3 regions of the Peribacillus sp. ACCC06369 genome follow, and region 3 is predicted to be linked to each of the others. Evidence: riboswitches for the same ligand, from Rfam matches in the RefSeq annotation. Region 3 holds a riboswitch; each other region holds the start of a gene.
What was found. A riboswitch is a leader RNA that binds a small molecule or an ion and turns the genes downstream of it on or off. The one in region 3 is predicted to bind preQ1.
Positions count from the first base shown of each region.

Region 1 (5,314 bases), 3.5 Mb from region 3:
ATTTTCATTAAAACAATTAAATCATGTATATAATATCCTTACCACACGCTTTACAACTCATCCGTTCCGAAGCACATTTTACTATGATTGATTCTATTTAGCAATCGTCATTTAACCATTTTTTTTAAGAAAAGTAAAATGCACCTTGTGTTACGATGCACAAAGTATTACACTTTTAAAATGAAAAGGAGGCGATTTTATTTGGATAAAGAACTAATGAAGGGAAGCATTGACCTCCTTTTGCTTTCACTTCTTTCACAAAAAAAGCTATATGGCTATGAAATCACAAAGATCTTGAGAGAAATGAGCATGGGCAAATACGAAATCAGTGAAGGCACCCTCTACCCCGCCCTTAAACGGTTGGAAAAAAAGGAATTCATAGAAGGCCATTGGAAAGAGTCCGAATCAAGTCGCAGGAAATATTATCATGTCACGGAAACTGGACAAACCGAACTTGAACGGAAACGGAAATGCTTTTTCACCCTGGAAAAGTTAGTTCGGAAAAGCGCAGAGCAATTCTGACCAAAAACAAGATAAAAAGCTTCCCGCACCCATTATTGGAACGGTGGAAGAAGCTTTTTTTGCTGTTTACTCGCGAATTCATGCTGTACTCTTGGGTTTGTGCTGTTTACTCGCGAATTCATGCTGTACTCTTGGGTTTGTGCTGTTTACTCGCGAATTCGTGCTGCACTCTTGGGTTTGTGCTGTTTACTCGCGAATTCGTGCTGCACTCTTGGGTTTGTGCTGTTTACTCGCGAATTCGTGCTGCACTCTTGGGTTTGTGCTGTTTACTCGCGAATTTCGCACGTTTACTCGTGAATTTTGCTGTTTTACTCGTGAATTCGTGCTGCACTCTTGGGTTTGTGCTGTTTACTCGCGAATTTCGCACGTTTACTCGTGAGTTTTGCTGTTTTACTCGTGAGTTTGGAGCATTTACTCGTGAATTCATGCTATTTACTCGTGAATTCGTGCTGCACTCATGATTTCGAGCTGTTTACTCGTGAGTTTGGAGCATTTACTCGTGAGTTCGTGCTGCACTCATGATTTCGCGCTGTTTACTCGTGAGATTCGTGCTATTTACTCGTGAGTTCGTACTGCACCCATGATTTCGAGCTGTTTAACTCGTGAATTCGTGCTGCACTCTTGGGTTTGTGCTGTTTACTCGTGAATTTCGTACGTTTACTCGTGAATTTTGCTGTTTTACTCGTGAGTTTGGAGCATTTACTCGTGAGTTCGTGCTATTTACTCGTGAGTTCATGCTGCACTCATGATTTCACGCTGGTTTACTCGCGAATTTCGCACGTTTACTCGTGAGTTTTGCTGGTTTACTCGTGAGTTTGGAGCATTTACTCGTGAATTCATGCTATTTACTCGCGAATTCGTGTTGCACCCATGAATTCATGCTATTTACTCGTGAGTTCGTGCTGCACCCATGATTTCGCGCTGTTTAACTCGTGAATTCGTGCTGCACTCTTGGGTTTGTGCTGTTTACTCGCGAATTTTACACGTTTACTCGTGAGTTTTGCTGGTTTACTCGTGAGTTTGGAGCATTTACTCGTGAATTCATGCTATTTACTCGTGAGTTCGTGCTGCACTCATGATTTCGCGCTGGTTTACTCGTGAGTTCGTGCGCCACTCTTGGGTTTGTGCTGTTTACTCGCGAATTTCGCACGTTTACTCGTGAATTTTGCTGTTTTACTCGTGAGTTCGTGCTGCACCCATGATTTCGCGCTGTTTACTCGCGAATACGTTTACTCGTAAGTTACTCCGATGACGTAAAAAAAGGACCTAATTAGGTCCTTTTTTGTCTATTCCTTTATGCTTCCGATAATTGGCGCAGGAGAGCTTCATACAATCCCCTTGAACATGCGGGCCATATTTTTCACGAAAGGCCTCGAGGCAATAGCATTTGTCTTCTTCCTTTTTGGTTCCATCCATCGAGTGCATCCCTCCTAGCATTCAACCGGAGACTACTCGCTTCTCCAGCCTTACGTTGATTCGGCCCAACAATGTGGCACCGATTGACTGAATGACTGTTTTAACGATGATTTGGCCGATAACCGCAGCGGGTACAGCTTCCCATGGCAATATATTGGCACCCAGTGGACTTAGGCCAATCACGACAAATATCACTGAATCGAAAAATCCTCCAACGATCCCGCTGTAAAACACCCTCCAACTCATCGGGAGCTTTAACCGGGTATAAATTTCAGTATCCGCTGTTTCTGCCACCACGAAAGATAATGCGGAAGCAAATACAATCAATAATGTATCTCCTAATAAAAATGATACACATGCAGATAAAATCAGTGCGGTAATGATGCACATATAGGTTTTCGCGCGGCCGAATTTATTTTGGACCAGATCTCGAAAGATGAAGGTTCCCCCGATGAGCAATGTACCCATAGGAATGATGAACATACCAAAGTGCAATGGCTCAAAAGCTGCCGTAACCACATTCGCCGTGACGATGGATACTAAATACAATAGAACTCTTAACATTTCTTACATTCTCCTTATACAGAAAAAACAGCACCCTAAGAAAGAGCACCGTTCCCCTTAGTTTTTTTGAGAGGGTAGCTAGAACCTCTTCCGCCCGAGCGGATTATCATTTTCCTTAATTATCGTAGCTTGAAAACGATTGGAAATCAAGAAGTTTCCCTGTTGCTTCGTGATTTCGATTTAGTCGCTGGGAATGGTGCGAAACCAAGGTTTTCATTTGCCGAATCGTTAAGTCAATATCCATTTTTCCAAAGCTTTGTACGTAGTGAAATTAATACGAACATCCCACTTTGATATCACTTTAGGACTTTTGCCGATTCTTGTCGCAGAAAACTGCTTGACCAGCTATATGAAAAGCGGACAATCATTGATAGAGTTATGTTACGGTCTTTCCTTGTAAAAGAAGAAACTCATTTGGCCACGGTCTTAAGAGTAATGACAAAAGTATAAACGCGAGGAGGAAAAAGAATAATGAAAAAAACGACGTTTGTCTATCCTATTTATATCGCAACCACGCCAGAGAAGCTTTGGGAAGCCCTGACGAGTGGTGAATTCACGAAAAAGTATCATTTCGGATGCCAAGTCCAGTCTGATTGGCAAGAAGGCTCAACCGTTGAATATTTGCTGCAAGATGGGCGGGTTACTGATCATGGTATTGTACATAAGTGTGAGCCGTTGCACCTGCTCTCGTTTACATGGAACATGGCAGGAGACGAACCCCCTCGCGACCAGCCTACACGTGTCACCTTTGAACTACAGCCAATGGATGGTTCAACCGTGAAGTTAACGCTAAAGCATGAGGAGCTATTGGAGACAGATTTCGTATACGATGACAATACCTTTAAAGGCTTAAATAATGGATGGCCTGCCATTCTAAGTAACCTGAAGAGCTTGCTTGAAACTGGACGGACCTTGCCGCCAATCTATGTAGATCGGGAAAATCAGTTGTTAGTGGAGAACGATAAAAACACATTGAAAGAGAGTTGATTCAGTATGGATACTCAAATAACTACGAAATTTAAAATAGTCAAGCCAACTAATGAGGTGTTTGAAGCCATAGTGAACCCTGAAAAAATCGGGAATTTTTGGTTCTCATCGAGTTCAGAAAGATGGGAACAAGGCCGGACGCCTACATTGAGATATGACGAATACGATGCTGAAGTGGTAATCCATGTTTTAGAAGTCGAGAAAAATAGGAAAATCGTGTTTTCGTGGGGAGGAAATGATCAAGAAACGGTTGTTACCATCACACTTAAAGAGTTGGATAATACGAGTACAATTATTGAAGTAAAAGAATCCGGTTTGAATGAAGATGACCCTGAAATAATAAACAAAATGATAGGACAAAAAGAAGGTTGGGTATATACATTAACCTGTTTAAAGGGTTATTTAGAAAATGGCGTTAATAATTTGAGAGCATCAATAGTTTTTTAGTTATTAAAGGGTGCTGGTAAGAATCAATGGCAGTTGGGCGTGCCCAACTAAATAAAGGCTTTTTCTTCGAAGTTCAAAAAAAGAAGGCTTACAAGTCTTGGTTAGACGATATAATTTTCTTGATTTTTCCGTATTAAACGGAGAAAAAACTCAAGGATGGATGTCACCCTTGAGTTTTTCACTTTCCGTATGGTTTGACCGGGATTTAATCGGATATCACTTTTAGATACATTCCCTTCGAAGCTCTTTTATGGGCTTTAACCCCCATGTCCTGGACTTTTTCCGATAAATTGGAAGCTCTTACTAAATGGGTTCCTTGAATAACGGAAGGATCAATGAGCCGCACTTTATTTTTCAGATGAATATCGTAGTCCAATTGATCTTCTTTCAGCTTTACGTTACCATGGATCCGTTTTATCAGATTTTGCACTTCATGGTCTTCAGTGGAGCTTAATAAGGACATGACTTCTTCATCTGTACCTAGTAAGTCATCAAGGCTGATCAGGTTGTTAGCCAAAGCCAATTTTAAGGTCTTTGCCAAGATATCATAGCCATATATATTAAGAGGGTCCATGAAAAAATCAATAACTTCGCTGTAATACGTTTCTACAAACCATTCTGCCGATTCAATATTATCCAAATACATCCTTCCATTAATTATGGTTACATGGTCTAGAAAGTCATGAACGGATTCCAGTGTGATATGTCCGTATTGATACATATCCCGGAGAGTATAATCTACCCGATCGGCGCATAACTCAGGTGCTGGCTGTTCAAGCAATTCCCATTTTGATTGAAAAATATCTTCACATTCATATCCATACCTCTTCAGTATCGAGGGGATTTCGGATTCCATAATGACATGTTCATATATTTTTTCATGATAATCTTCATCCTTACAATCCAGAACGAAATCAATTACATGTGAGAATGCAGTGTGGGATACGTCATGCAGCAAGCCCGCGATTTGTTCCTCCAATGACCCACCAAGCGATTTTATTAAAAGCATCACACCTATTGAATGGTCAAACCGTGTGGCGTCCCACTTCTCATTAACTAAATAACTTGCCCCTCCTTGATGTATCCCCTTCAATCTTTGGAGCGGTTTGCTTACTATCAGCTCTTCGAGAACTCCCTCTACAATGTGTTTCCCATAGATACTATCCGAAACTATCAATAACTGCCACCTCCCCCATTAGTTTACTCATTACAGGCAGGTGATTTCACTGATTTTCTTCTGTGAAAATTATTTCCCCCTTTTCATTTTGCTCATATTGCTTCCTTGCCAATTTTTCTAACTCCTCTTCATCATTCAAATCGATATTCCCTGGATTGACCTCATCAATACCCTCTATGAATATCATTTCATTTGTTTTTA
Region 1 covers NZ_JAUCEN010000002.1:4,054,560-4,059,873, forward strand. Annotated here, with positions in the region: gene QUF78_RS20565 (PadR family transcriptional regulator) at 202-522, shown strand; gene QUF78_RS20570 (hypothetical protein) at 558-983, shown strand; gene QUF78_RS20575 (hypothetical protein) at 1,165-1,314, shown strand; gene QUF78_RS20580 (hypothetical protein) at 1,311-1,436, shown strand; gene QUF78_RS20585 (hypothetical protein) at 1,474-1,623, shown strand; gene QUF78_RS20590 (hypothetical protein) at 1,639-1,761, shown strand; gene QUF78_RS20595 (hypothetical protein) at 1,789-1,938, opposite strand; gene QUF78_RS20600 (VUT family protein) at 1,960-2,502, opposite strand; PreQ1 riboswitch class I at 2,554-2,596, opposite strand; gene QUF78_RS20605 (hypothetical protein) at 2,632-2,796, shown strand; gene QUF78_RS20610 (SRPBCC family protein) at 2,974-3,489, shown strand; gene QUF78_RS20615 (SRPBCC family protein) at 3,496-3,936, shown strand; gene QUF78_RS20620 (HD domain-containing protein) at 4,142-5,113, opposite strand; gene QUF78_RS20625 (hypothetical protein) at 5,160-5,314, opposite strand, start outside.
Region 1: another riboswitch for preQ1. It lies ahead of QUF78_RS20600 (VUT family protein); the one in region 3 lies ahead of queF (preQ(1) synthase).

Region 2 (5,314 bases), 3.5 Mb from region 3:
CTTCGGTTTCCCGTTCCATTGCTTTTCTTTCGTTAAAATCTGCGATGAATTTGAAAAAACGTTTCATATGAATTCCTCCTTATGGGGTTAAAAGGTCTTAGTTTAATAGTAACATATTGTTGGTGAAGTTTAACCTTTTTTGCGATTTTGTAGAAAAATTTATGATTTTGTGTGAATAAAGTTGTGAATGGTGTGGTTTGAATGAAAGTATGCAATGGATCCTTACTGATTATAGGTACCCGTGCATTGTGTTGAAGTGAACTGTCCGGATCAAGTGAATCCGTGTACCGGGATTTGCCGTATGCAGGTATTGGAAATGATGATTATTTCAGTTAAAATATTCCTGTAATAATATTTATTATACACTAAATATTCTGAAAACAAACGAAAATATTCACATCTAACCACTTTTGATTGATTTGTCTTTTGATGAATCATTAATGTGTATAGTGTTTTATTCCCCGAATATACGAAAACGAAACAATTCACATCATGGAGGGAAAATAAGCAATTTCCCGTATTCAAGTGACGGGAAATTGCTAGTATCATAATTTGAATTTCTTAACCTGTTCAGTCAGCAGTTCAGCTGACGATGCAAGTTCACTGGCATGGTTAGTGATTTCATCCATTGAAGAGCTGGATTGTTGGGCGGAGGCGGAGACTTGTTCGATTCCTGCCGCGGACTCTTCGGAAACGGCTGCGATATCTTCGATAGCCTGATTGATTTTTTTACTATTAGTAGAGATATATTTCAATTCATCTGTAATATGCTGTATTTTCATGCCTATATTCCCGACAGAGTGATTGATTGTTTCAAAGGTTCGTCCAGTGAGCGTAATCTGTTTCGTGCCTTCATCCACTTGTGTATAACCATCTTCCAGGGAGTGGACGACCGTTTTTGAACCTGTTTGTATAGCGGAGACAATATCGGTGATGTCCCCAACCGAGTGTGTGACCTCTTCAGCGAGTTTACGCACTTCAGCTGCGACGACGGCAAAGCCCTTGCCATGTTCACCTGCGCGTGCAGCTTCTATGGCCGCATTCAGCGCCAATAGATTGGTTTGATTGGATATATCCTTGATGACCAGCACAAGCTGCGAGATTTCCTGTGATTGAGAATCGAGTCCTTTCACTTGCTCAACGGCATTTTTGACAATCCCATCAATAATCTCCATTTGTTGGACTGAACTGCGCATTAAAGTGGTGCCCTCCTTAGTCAAGGAAAGGATCTCGGTTGAACTTTGAGATACTTCCACTCCTTCAAGATGGGCCTCCACGATCTTGCCTGTGAAATCATCCATCATGCGAACCATTTCAGCTGCCCGGTTGGCTTGTGACTCCGAACCTTCCGAAAGTTCGTACATGGTAGTCGCTATCTGCCTGTTGCCCTGTTGGACTTCATTTGCCGATTGAGTCAGATCCTCGCTTTGGCTGGAAACGGATTCGGATACAACCAGCATTTTTTCGATCGTATCACGAAGGTTTTTCTGCATTTGGTTGGCGGATACCGTTAATTCGCCTATTTCATCCTTGGACTTTTGCTCCAGGGGCTCATGATTCAGCTGCCCATCAGCTATCATTCTCATTCTGTCCCTGATTTTAAGGAGAGGGGTGGTAATGAGGTTGGCAGTCACAAGCGCGAGCAGAAGGCCGATAATGACAGCCGCAATCGAGATGATGATACTTGTCGTCTTGACCGATTTCCCACTTGCGATCACGCTTTCCCCTGAAGCGACAATCAATTCCTCACGTTCCAAAGTCAGCTCCTTGAGCCTTCCGTCACTTCATCGCCGACCGGTGCCACTTCATTTTTGAGTATTTCTTTAGCTCTTTCTTCATTTCCTTTATCATATTGAGTAAATACCCGGTCTACAATCATCGTCCTCCAATCCACGCTTTTCTCGATCAATTCCTTCGCTTTATCAGAATCGCTTATGGCCAAAAGATCCTCTTGGATGGCCTTGCTATCCTCTGTATATTGTAAAAACCTTTCTTTATAACTCTCGTCGCCATATAAAATATAGGCTCTTGCTAGTGCGGTTCTTTGTGCTAAATTATATAGTAGCTTTTCGTCTTGGATAAGAAGTGGAAGTTCCTCATCAATGATATCCTGAGACTGTTTAAGTGACTTGTTGCTGCTATAAATATTGAATGCTCCTAAGATGATACATAAAGATATGATGAGTGAAAATGCCACCAATATCTTTCCTTTAATGCTTTTCAAATTAATGGTCCCCTTTATCGATATTTTATTCACTCTTTTTTATCGGATGGATAATGGGATATTTAAGCAGAAGAGGAGATGATCAAGCTTTCCAATAGGCCTAATTTTCAATAAATATAAACATCTTGATTTCTTTTTGTTTTCAAGTTACTATTGACTTGGAAAAATATTATATTCCGCGTTAAGGCGGAAGAGGTTCTAGCTACCCTCTCAAAAAAACTAAGGAGAAACAGTGCTCTATTCTTAGGGTGCTGTTTTTTTCCGTAAAAAGGAGTTTTATAGAAATGAAGAAGAAAGAAAAGGCAGTGGTTGTGTTTAGCGGAGGGCAGGATAGTACGACATGCCTGTTCTGGGCAATGGAGAGATATGAGCAAGTGGAAGCGGTAACGTTTGATTATAATCAGCGGCACAGCCTGGAAATCGAATGCGCTCAAAAGATTGCCAATGAATTGGGCGTGCACCATCATATTCTTGACATGTCGCTGCTGAACCAACTGGCACCGAATGCGTTGACAAGAAGTGATATTGCAGTGGAGGACGGAGAAGACGGGGAATTGCCGTCGACGTTCGTACCAGGGAGGAATTTGCTGTTCCTTTCGTTTGCCGGAGTGTTGGCCAGTCAGATTGGCGCTAAACACATTGTCACCGGTGTCTGTGAAACGGATTTCAGCGGATATCCGGACTGCCGTGATGTATTCATTAAATCGTTGAACGTGACCTTGAACTTGTCGATGGACCAGTCATTCGTGATTGATACGCCGCTTATGTGGCTTAATAAAGAGGAAACATGGGAGCTTGCGGATCAGCTCGGAGCGTTCGACTTTGTTCGCGAAAAGACCCTGACATGCTATAACGGAATCATATCCGATGGCTGTGGAGATTGCCCGGCATGTAAGTTGCGGAAAAAAGGACTGGATGACTATGTAAGCAGACGGAAGGTGCTTTCATGATGTACGGTTTTACTATAGTGGATAAACTCCAAAAAATAGATGAAGATATTCAGCGCAGCCAATTGAAATATACCACCAAGAGGGTTCTGGTCAGTAAGGAGTTCACCTTTGACGCGGCGCACCACCTACATGACTATGAAGGAAAATGCAAGAACTTGCATGGCCACACGTATAAGGTCATTTTCGGCTTGAGCGGGTATACGGATTCACGTGGTTTGATGATAGATTTCGGGGACATCAAGGATATATGGAAAAATGAAATTGAAGTCCACCTTGATCATCGTTATTTGAATGAAACCTTGCCACTCATGAATACAACGGCTGAAAATATGGTTGTCTGGATTTATGAAAAAATGGCCGAAGCCCTTTCATTAAAAGATTATGAGGGTGCTAGAGTCGAATTTGTCCGACTATACGAAACGCCGACAAGTTATGCCGAAGCCAGACGGGAGTGGATGGAAAGTGAGTAAACTCCCGGTTATGGAAATCTTCGGACCGACCATCCAAGGTGAGGGAATGGTCATTGGCCAAAAAACCATGTTCGTTCGGACGGCAGGCTGCGATTATTCCTGTGCCTGGTGTGATTCCGCATTTACTTGGGATGGCACCGGTAAGGAAGATACCGTCCAAATGACTGCCGAAGAAATATGGGATGAGCTGAAGCGAATTGGGGGTTCCGGCTTTTCGTTCGTGACGATATCAGGCGGAAACCCGGCACTGCTGAAAAACCTAAATGGCTTGGTAGAAATCTTACATGAAAATAAAATGAAAATAGGTGTGGAAACACAAGGGAGCCGATGGCAGGATTGGTTTCTTGATATTGATGAACTGACCATTTCACCTAAGCCGCCGAGCTCAAGAATGAACACGGACTTTACGGTACTTGACCGAATCATATCGAACCTTGCCAATCGAAACCCTGAAAACCATGTCTCATTGAAAGTAGTCGTCTTTAACGAAGAAGATTACCAGTATGCCAAAAGTGTGCATGGCCGTTACCCGGATATTCCATTTTATCTGCAGGTCGGCAATGATGACAGCACGACGGCTGATGATAATCAATTGATCAGCGGTCTTTTGAAGAAATACGAAGAGTTAATAGATAAAGTGATAGCCGATGATGATTTGAATGATGTGAAAGTGCTGCCCCAGCTGCATACCTATATATGGGGTAACAAGCGAGGCGTGTAAAGAAAAGAGAGCAGGAGGCAGTGTGATGTGTAATCACACTGCCTTTTACATGTGGAAAGCTTCCTATACCTTTTGAAGGTGTGTAGCTTTGAAGGATGATGTGTATTTAAGGCCATACCCAAATAAGCGGTCCATTCCAATATGTGCGGTCCAAATTAAACCAATCATCATACATGCATCCGACTTTAGAAAAACGGCACGGTATAAGTGTGGAAAAAGTTATAAACTTTTGCTCCAACTCGTTCATCGATCGAATAGGTCAACATGGAAACATCAGGCAACAAAATCAATAAAAGGAAAATCCACCAGCTGAATTCAAATAACGAATAGACGTAAATCATCGCTAAAAGGACCATGAGTCCTTCGATATGAAGGAATTTCTTTACCATTTAAAAGCCTCCTGAAATTCAATTAACCATTGGTCAATGATATTCATGAAAAATTAAATAATGTTCTTGATGATATTTTTTACGTGAAAATCAGCTAAACCTTTTACATCCGGATAAGATAGATCAGAATTAATATAAAACGTTATGAATCCGTGAAGAGACAGGAAAATGGACCATATGGATGCAGGATTCAGTTTGTTGTCGGTAAGGTCTGTCAAGGACTGGATTAGCTTTTCGTAGGTCTTATTGGAATCGATTTGAAGTAAATGCTGAATTTCTTTTTCCTTGGATAAAAACATGATGGAATAATGATTCTGTTGGGTTAAACCGAACTCTATGAAGCACAATAAAATCTTCTCCATTTTTCGGGAAGGGTCATTTTCCGACATGATGATATCATCGATTAAAGTATTTAAAACGGAAAAATCCGTTTTAACCAAACTATAAAATATTTCTGCCTTATTTTTAAAGTGATAATAAATGGCTCCATGGCTGCAATCCAATGATTTAGCCAATTGTCTCATTGAGACGTTCGAATACCCTTCGGTGGCAAAAAGATG
Region 2 covers NZ_JAUCEN010000002.1:4,060,429-4,065,742, reverse strand. Annotated here, with positions in the region: gene QUF78_RS20665 (hypothetical protein) at 1-67, opposite strand, end outside; gene QUF78_RS20660 (methyl-accepting chemotaxis protein) at 546-1,757, opposite strand; gene QUF78_RS20655 (CHASE3 domain-containing protein) at 1,760-2,224, opposite strand; PreQ1 riboswitch class I at 2,411-2,453, shown strand; gene queC (7-cyano-7-deazaguanine synthase QueC) at 2,509-3,174, shown strand; gene queD (6-carboxytetrahydropterin synthase QueD) at 3,174-3,644, shown strand; gene queE (7-carboxy-7-deazaguanine synthase QueE) at 3,637-4,365, shown strand; partial or broken gene QUF78_RS20635 (DUF4260 domain-containing protein) at 4,429-4,754, opposite strand; gene QUF78_RS20630 (TetR/AcrR family transcriptional regulator) at 4,808-5,314, opposite strand, start outside.
Region 2: another riboswitch for preQ1. It lies ahead of queC (7-cyano-7-deazaguanine synthase QueC); the one in region 3 lies ahead of queF (preQ(1) synthase).

Region 3 (5,314 bases):
GTATCCCATTTTTTCGACAAACTGAGGCGTTCTTTAAAAAGATCGTCTTAATTTCTAAATTACTTGTTATTCAAATTGATTGTTGTAACGTAAAAACGTCTTAAAATTATTGTGACAAGAAAAAACAATTATGTGGATTATATGGGAAAATCGCTATCGAGGGTTCTTTAGAGAATACAAATGAAATACAGAAATCAGGATTGAAAAGGGTTTTAATTGTTAATTTATATAAAAACAAAGTGCATAGTGATTTTGGTGAGTTATATCTAAAAAGGTAATAAAAAAAAGCAGGTATCTAAATCGATGCCTGCTTTTTTATGCTTTCCATTGTTTTTCCACTTGTTGAAGGGCTTGTTGTAAAATTTCTTCTTGATTAGTACCCGGTTTAGTAAGTACGTTAGTTTGATAAGATTTTCCTTGGAAATCAACTGTTACTGTAACTTTTTCCATTATGCATCGTTCCTTTCTAGTATTAAATGGGATGGTTGTACTACTTCTTTTATACCCGTGGGAGGAGATTTTTCAAACATTGCGGAATTAGCAAAAGTTGAGATTTAATATTCAAAATTATCTGATATTTATTGAGAGATGTCAATACTTTTTTTTGAACCGCTAAATAAAGACGACCTGGCATGTGTGATTATTACAGCCAGGTTGTTTTTTAAAATTAACTATATTCATATTTTGGTTAAGATAATACCGATTAATGCTGCAAGAACGCCGGCAATTTGATAGGATTTTAGTTTTTCTTTGAATAAATAACATCCTGCGAAAACGACAACTAAACAATTTAGGCTGACGACAGGGAAGATGATGCTTGCGATGCCGGTATTCAACGCATAGAAATAACATCCATAGGCTATGATGCTTAAAAAACCTACGATGGAACCAATTTTGACTTCCTGTAGCTTGATTTTTTCTTTCTTAAAGGATAGAACTGAAAGCAGATAAAGAGTTCCGCCCCCATACATTGATACAAGGATGTCGAGGGAGTTTAAATGAAGCCGTGTTGATGTCGTCATCAGAATGCCGAGTACACCAAAAGATAATATGGAAAATAATGTGTGCATCATCCAAGGTAAATATTGGTGGTTGCCCTTGGCGTTAGGTGTATACTGAATGACAAGGGTTGCAAGCAGCATGCAGATGATTCCGGTCCACTGCAGCGAAGAAATATGCTCATGAAAAATTAATGCAGCACATAGGATGGGAAATATTGCATTCGCTGCGATTAATGGTGATGTTAAACTTGCCGGCCCTTTTTCAAAGGCACTTGCCATCTGGATATTACCATTAGCGTTCAGGACACCAATTGCTGCACCAAGCATGATAGACAGCAAGTTCAGGTTCAAACCATCCATAAGTACTCCATAAAATATGGACAAAATGAAAGCTACAAAATAAAAGAAAAATTGGATAGGTACCTTTGAGTAACCCTTTCCGCTACTCCATTTAAAAATGCTGTTATTGATTCCGAAACATAAACTGGTGATGAGTGCTGCAAAAATCCACATTGTTTAAATCTCTTCCTTCATGTAGGATAAACTTCTTCTACATTTTAAGCCGAATACATGTGGGAATCAAACTAAAATTAAAAAGTATGATTGACAGATTAGATTTTTTTTTCTATATTTACTATGACAATTTTAAAATATTTCCCGATAAACGGGAGAGGTTCATAGCATCACCCTCTTAAAAAAACTATGGCTTTGATTTTTTTCACGAATCAACCATATCTTTGATGAGATATGGTTTTTGTTATATAGAGGCCCATTTTATGAATCTCCCCTGACAAACGTGGATGAGGAGGACTTTTTATGTCTGGAAGAAAAGAAGAAGAATTAAAGGAAATTACACTGCTTGGGAATCAAGGGACAAAATATACATTCGACTATGCGCCTGAAATTCTTGAGTCATTCGATAACAAACATCCTAACCGTGATTATTTCGTCAAATTCAATTGCCCGGAATTCACTAGCTTATGTCCGATAACCGGCCAGCCAGACTTTGCAACCATTTACATCAGCTATATTCCCAGTGTGAAGATGGTCGAAAGCAAGTCTTTGAAACTTTATTTATTCAGCTTCCGTAATCATGGTGATTTCCATGAAGACTGCATGAATATCATCATGAACGATTTAATCGAGTTGATGGATCCTAAATATATTGAAGTATGGGGCAAGTTCACGCCTAGGGGCGGGATTTCTATTGATCCATACACAAACTACGGGAAACCAGGGACGAAGTATGAGGAAATGGCGGATTACCGCTTGATGAATCATGATTTATACCCTGAAACTGTGGATAATCGCTAAAGATTGGAAAGGCAACTGGCTTATGCCGTTGTCTTTTTTTGCCTTTTACTATTCCCTTTCAATAATCACATTATTTTGTCCTCTTTAAAAATACAAATGTCCTCCTATAGTGGAATTTTTACTTGATTGTTTAGAGAAAAAACGTAATAATAGGGAGAGTTGATTTTGACAGAATATTATTTAAAATAGGGGATGTCGAGATGAAAGTTGCGAAGTTTGGCGGAAGTTCACTTGCGTCAGGTGAACAGTTGAGAAAGGTATTCGAAATTGTGGTTGCTGATTCAGAGAGGAAGTTTGTAGTCGTTTCGGCTCCAGGGAAACGCAATTCCGATGATATAAAGGTGACGGATTTATTGATTGAGGCTGCGGAACAGCAGCTGCGCGGCGATAACGGGGAGCATTTGATCGAAGACGTGGTATCCCGCTATGCGAGCATTGCTGAAGAGTTGGATATATCCGAGGAGGTCATCACAGGGATTCATGAAAATTTAAAAGCACTGTTGCATGCTGACCAATCTAACCAGAAGCGCTATTTGGATGCTTTAAAGGCCAGTGGCGAAGATAATAATGCGAAGCTGGTCGCAGGTTATTTTCAAAGCCGTGGGGTAGAGGCAAAGTATATAAATCCAAAGAAGGCTGGCTTAATCGTTACGGATGTAGATGGATTTACCCAGGTTCAGCCAGAGTCATATGATCGGTTGTATGCTCTGCGTGAAGAGCCTGGAATCGTAGTATTTCCAGGGTTCTTCGGATATACGTTAGATGGTGATATTTTAACCTTCTCAAGAAGCGGTTCCGATATTACGGGTTCGATTCTTGCAAATGGGGTCAAAGCCGATTTGTATGAGAACTTTACGGACGTGGATGCCGTTTATGCGGTAAATCCAAATGTGGTTTCCAATCCGAAGGGAATCCGGGAGTTAACCTATCGTGAAATGCGGGAGCTTTCTTATGCCGGTTTTTCGGTATTTCATGATGAAGCGCTGATTCCTGCATTCCGTGCGGGAATACCTGTCCATATCCAAAATACGAACAATCCGACGGCACAAGGGACCCGCATTGTGAACACGCGGGATAATACGAATGGTCCGGTTATTGGGATTGCAAGTGATAAAGGGTTTTGCAGTATTTACATTAGCAAATATTTGATGAACCGGGAAGTTGGTTTTGGCCGGAAACTGCTGCATATCCTTGAAGATTACGGAGTTTCATATGAGCATATTCCATCAGGCATTGATGATGTGACGCTTATTCTAAGGCAGGACCAGTTGAAGGGTGAAGCCGAGAAGAAAATTATTTCACGAATCAAGAAAGAGCTTCATGCCGATGAAGTGAATGTGGAGCATGATCTTGCCTTAATCATGGTTGTAGGTGAAGGAATGCGTCATAATGTAGGTACAACGGCTAGAGCGTCAAAAGCGTTAGCCGAAGCAAAGGTGAATATTGAAATGATCAATCAGGGCTCTTCGGAGGTTAGCATGATGTTCGGTGTGAAAGGGCACAACGAAGAGACGGCAATTCAGGCATTATATCACGAGTTCTTTTGAGAATGAGAAATTAGAGACCTCCTTGAAAAAGGAGGTTTTTGGTTATCGGGGATATTCCCTTTTGTTCATAGGGGTCGAAATGGTGGGCGCAATATGGGAGAAGTTTCTTGATGCTGAAGAATCAGCATGAGCAAATGGAAGAAGAACGGATGCAAATCAATGAAACCTATAGGGGGCCGCGGACAACGCCATGATTTCCTCAAGCGCGTGTCGGATCGAACATGATGAGGGGGCAGAGTATAGGAATAGATGAATGGATTGATAGCTGGGTTTGAAGAAGAAGCGAATTTATTGATTAAAGGTGAAAAAAGGGGTAGTTGCCGGGATGCCTCATTAAATGTACCGGAGGGATCTTTCAGTGATTATGATAGATGAATTGAACGTTTGCCCTCATTCCCCAAATAAAAAAGGAAAGCCTCCAAGATTGGAGGCTTTCCTTTTTGTTAGTCCATAATTGTCAGGAGTTGATCGATCTCTTTCCTGGGGCGTGGGGCAGGGATCATGTCGGGATAGCCGACATGAAGGCTGCCTACGATTTTCTCGCCAGGTTTAACGCCTAAAGCTTCACGAAACTCCATGCTGTGGATCATGCCGTATGTTTCCCATATCATCCCGATTCCTTGTTCCCAGGCAAGCAGGCTGAAATTTTGGATCAAGGCACTTGTAGCTGCATAATCTTCTTCACGTGTCATTGGATTCGGATTCTCTTCCATGATCACTGCGATGAACATCGGGACATCTATAAGTTTATTATATCCTCGCTGTCCGGCTGCGTTTTTCTTTTCAGGGTCCTTCTCTTTGCCTGCCATAAAAGCACGGGTTGCTTCTGCGAGTTTTAAACGGCTTTCGCCATGTACCACGACGAAGCGCCAAGGCTGGGTCATTTTATGGTTCGGTGCCCATGTCGACGTTTCCAATAATGATTGGATGGTATCAATAGGAACAGGAATGTCCTTAAATCGCTTAATGCTGCGCCGTTCTTTAATGATATCTTCAAGTTTCATGATCATCCTGCTCCTTTAATCATATATGTAAGTTCATTAGTTTTTTTATAAAAAATAGTCCCCGGCTGCCTAATATGCTTCCAACGTGAATAAATTACTTGAATAAAGAGGGGGCAATATTCCAGTGACTTGCATTCGCTAATGAGCATATAATTTTTACTAGGCACAGAGAAGCCGGGGCGACATTGTATCTATGTACAATATCAAAAGGGTACGATAAGAGATTATCGTAATTGCTTATCAAATTTCAGAGATCAATAATGAAATTGAAAATCATTATCAATTAGAATTTTCGCTTATTTCCTGTTATTTGTCAAGAGTATTTATTAAAAAAAAATCAAGTTATTTACTAATCCTTTGAATCAGTTAAAATCTTTTAAAAAATCTGTATAAAAATGTATAATGAGAGGATGAAAAGATGCTATCTACATATGAAGAATCGAAGGGT
Region 3 covers NZ_JAUCEN010000002.1:532,462-537,775, forward strand. Annotated here, with positions in the region: gene QUF78_RS03350 (BA3454 family stress response protein) at 316-450, opposite strand; gene QUF78_RS03355 (DMT family transporter) at 678-1,514, opposite strand; PreQ1 riboswitch class I at 1,666-1,711, shown strand; gene queF (preQ(1) synthase) at 1,818-2,315, shown strand; gene QUF78_RS03365 (aspartate kinase) at 2,516-3,862, shown strand; gene QUF78_RS03370 (nitroreductase family protein) at 4,306-4,866, opposite strand.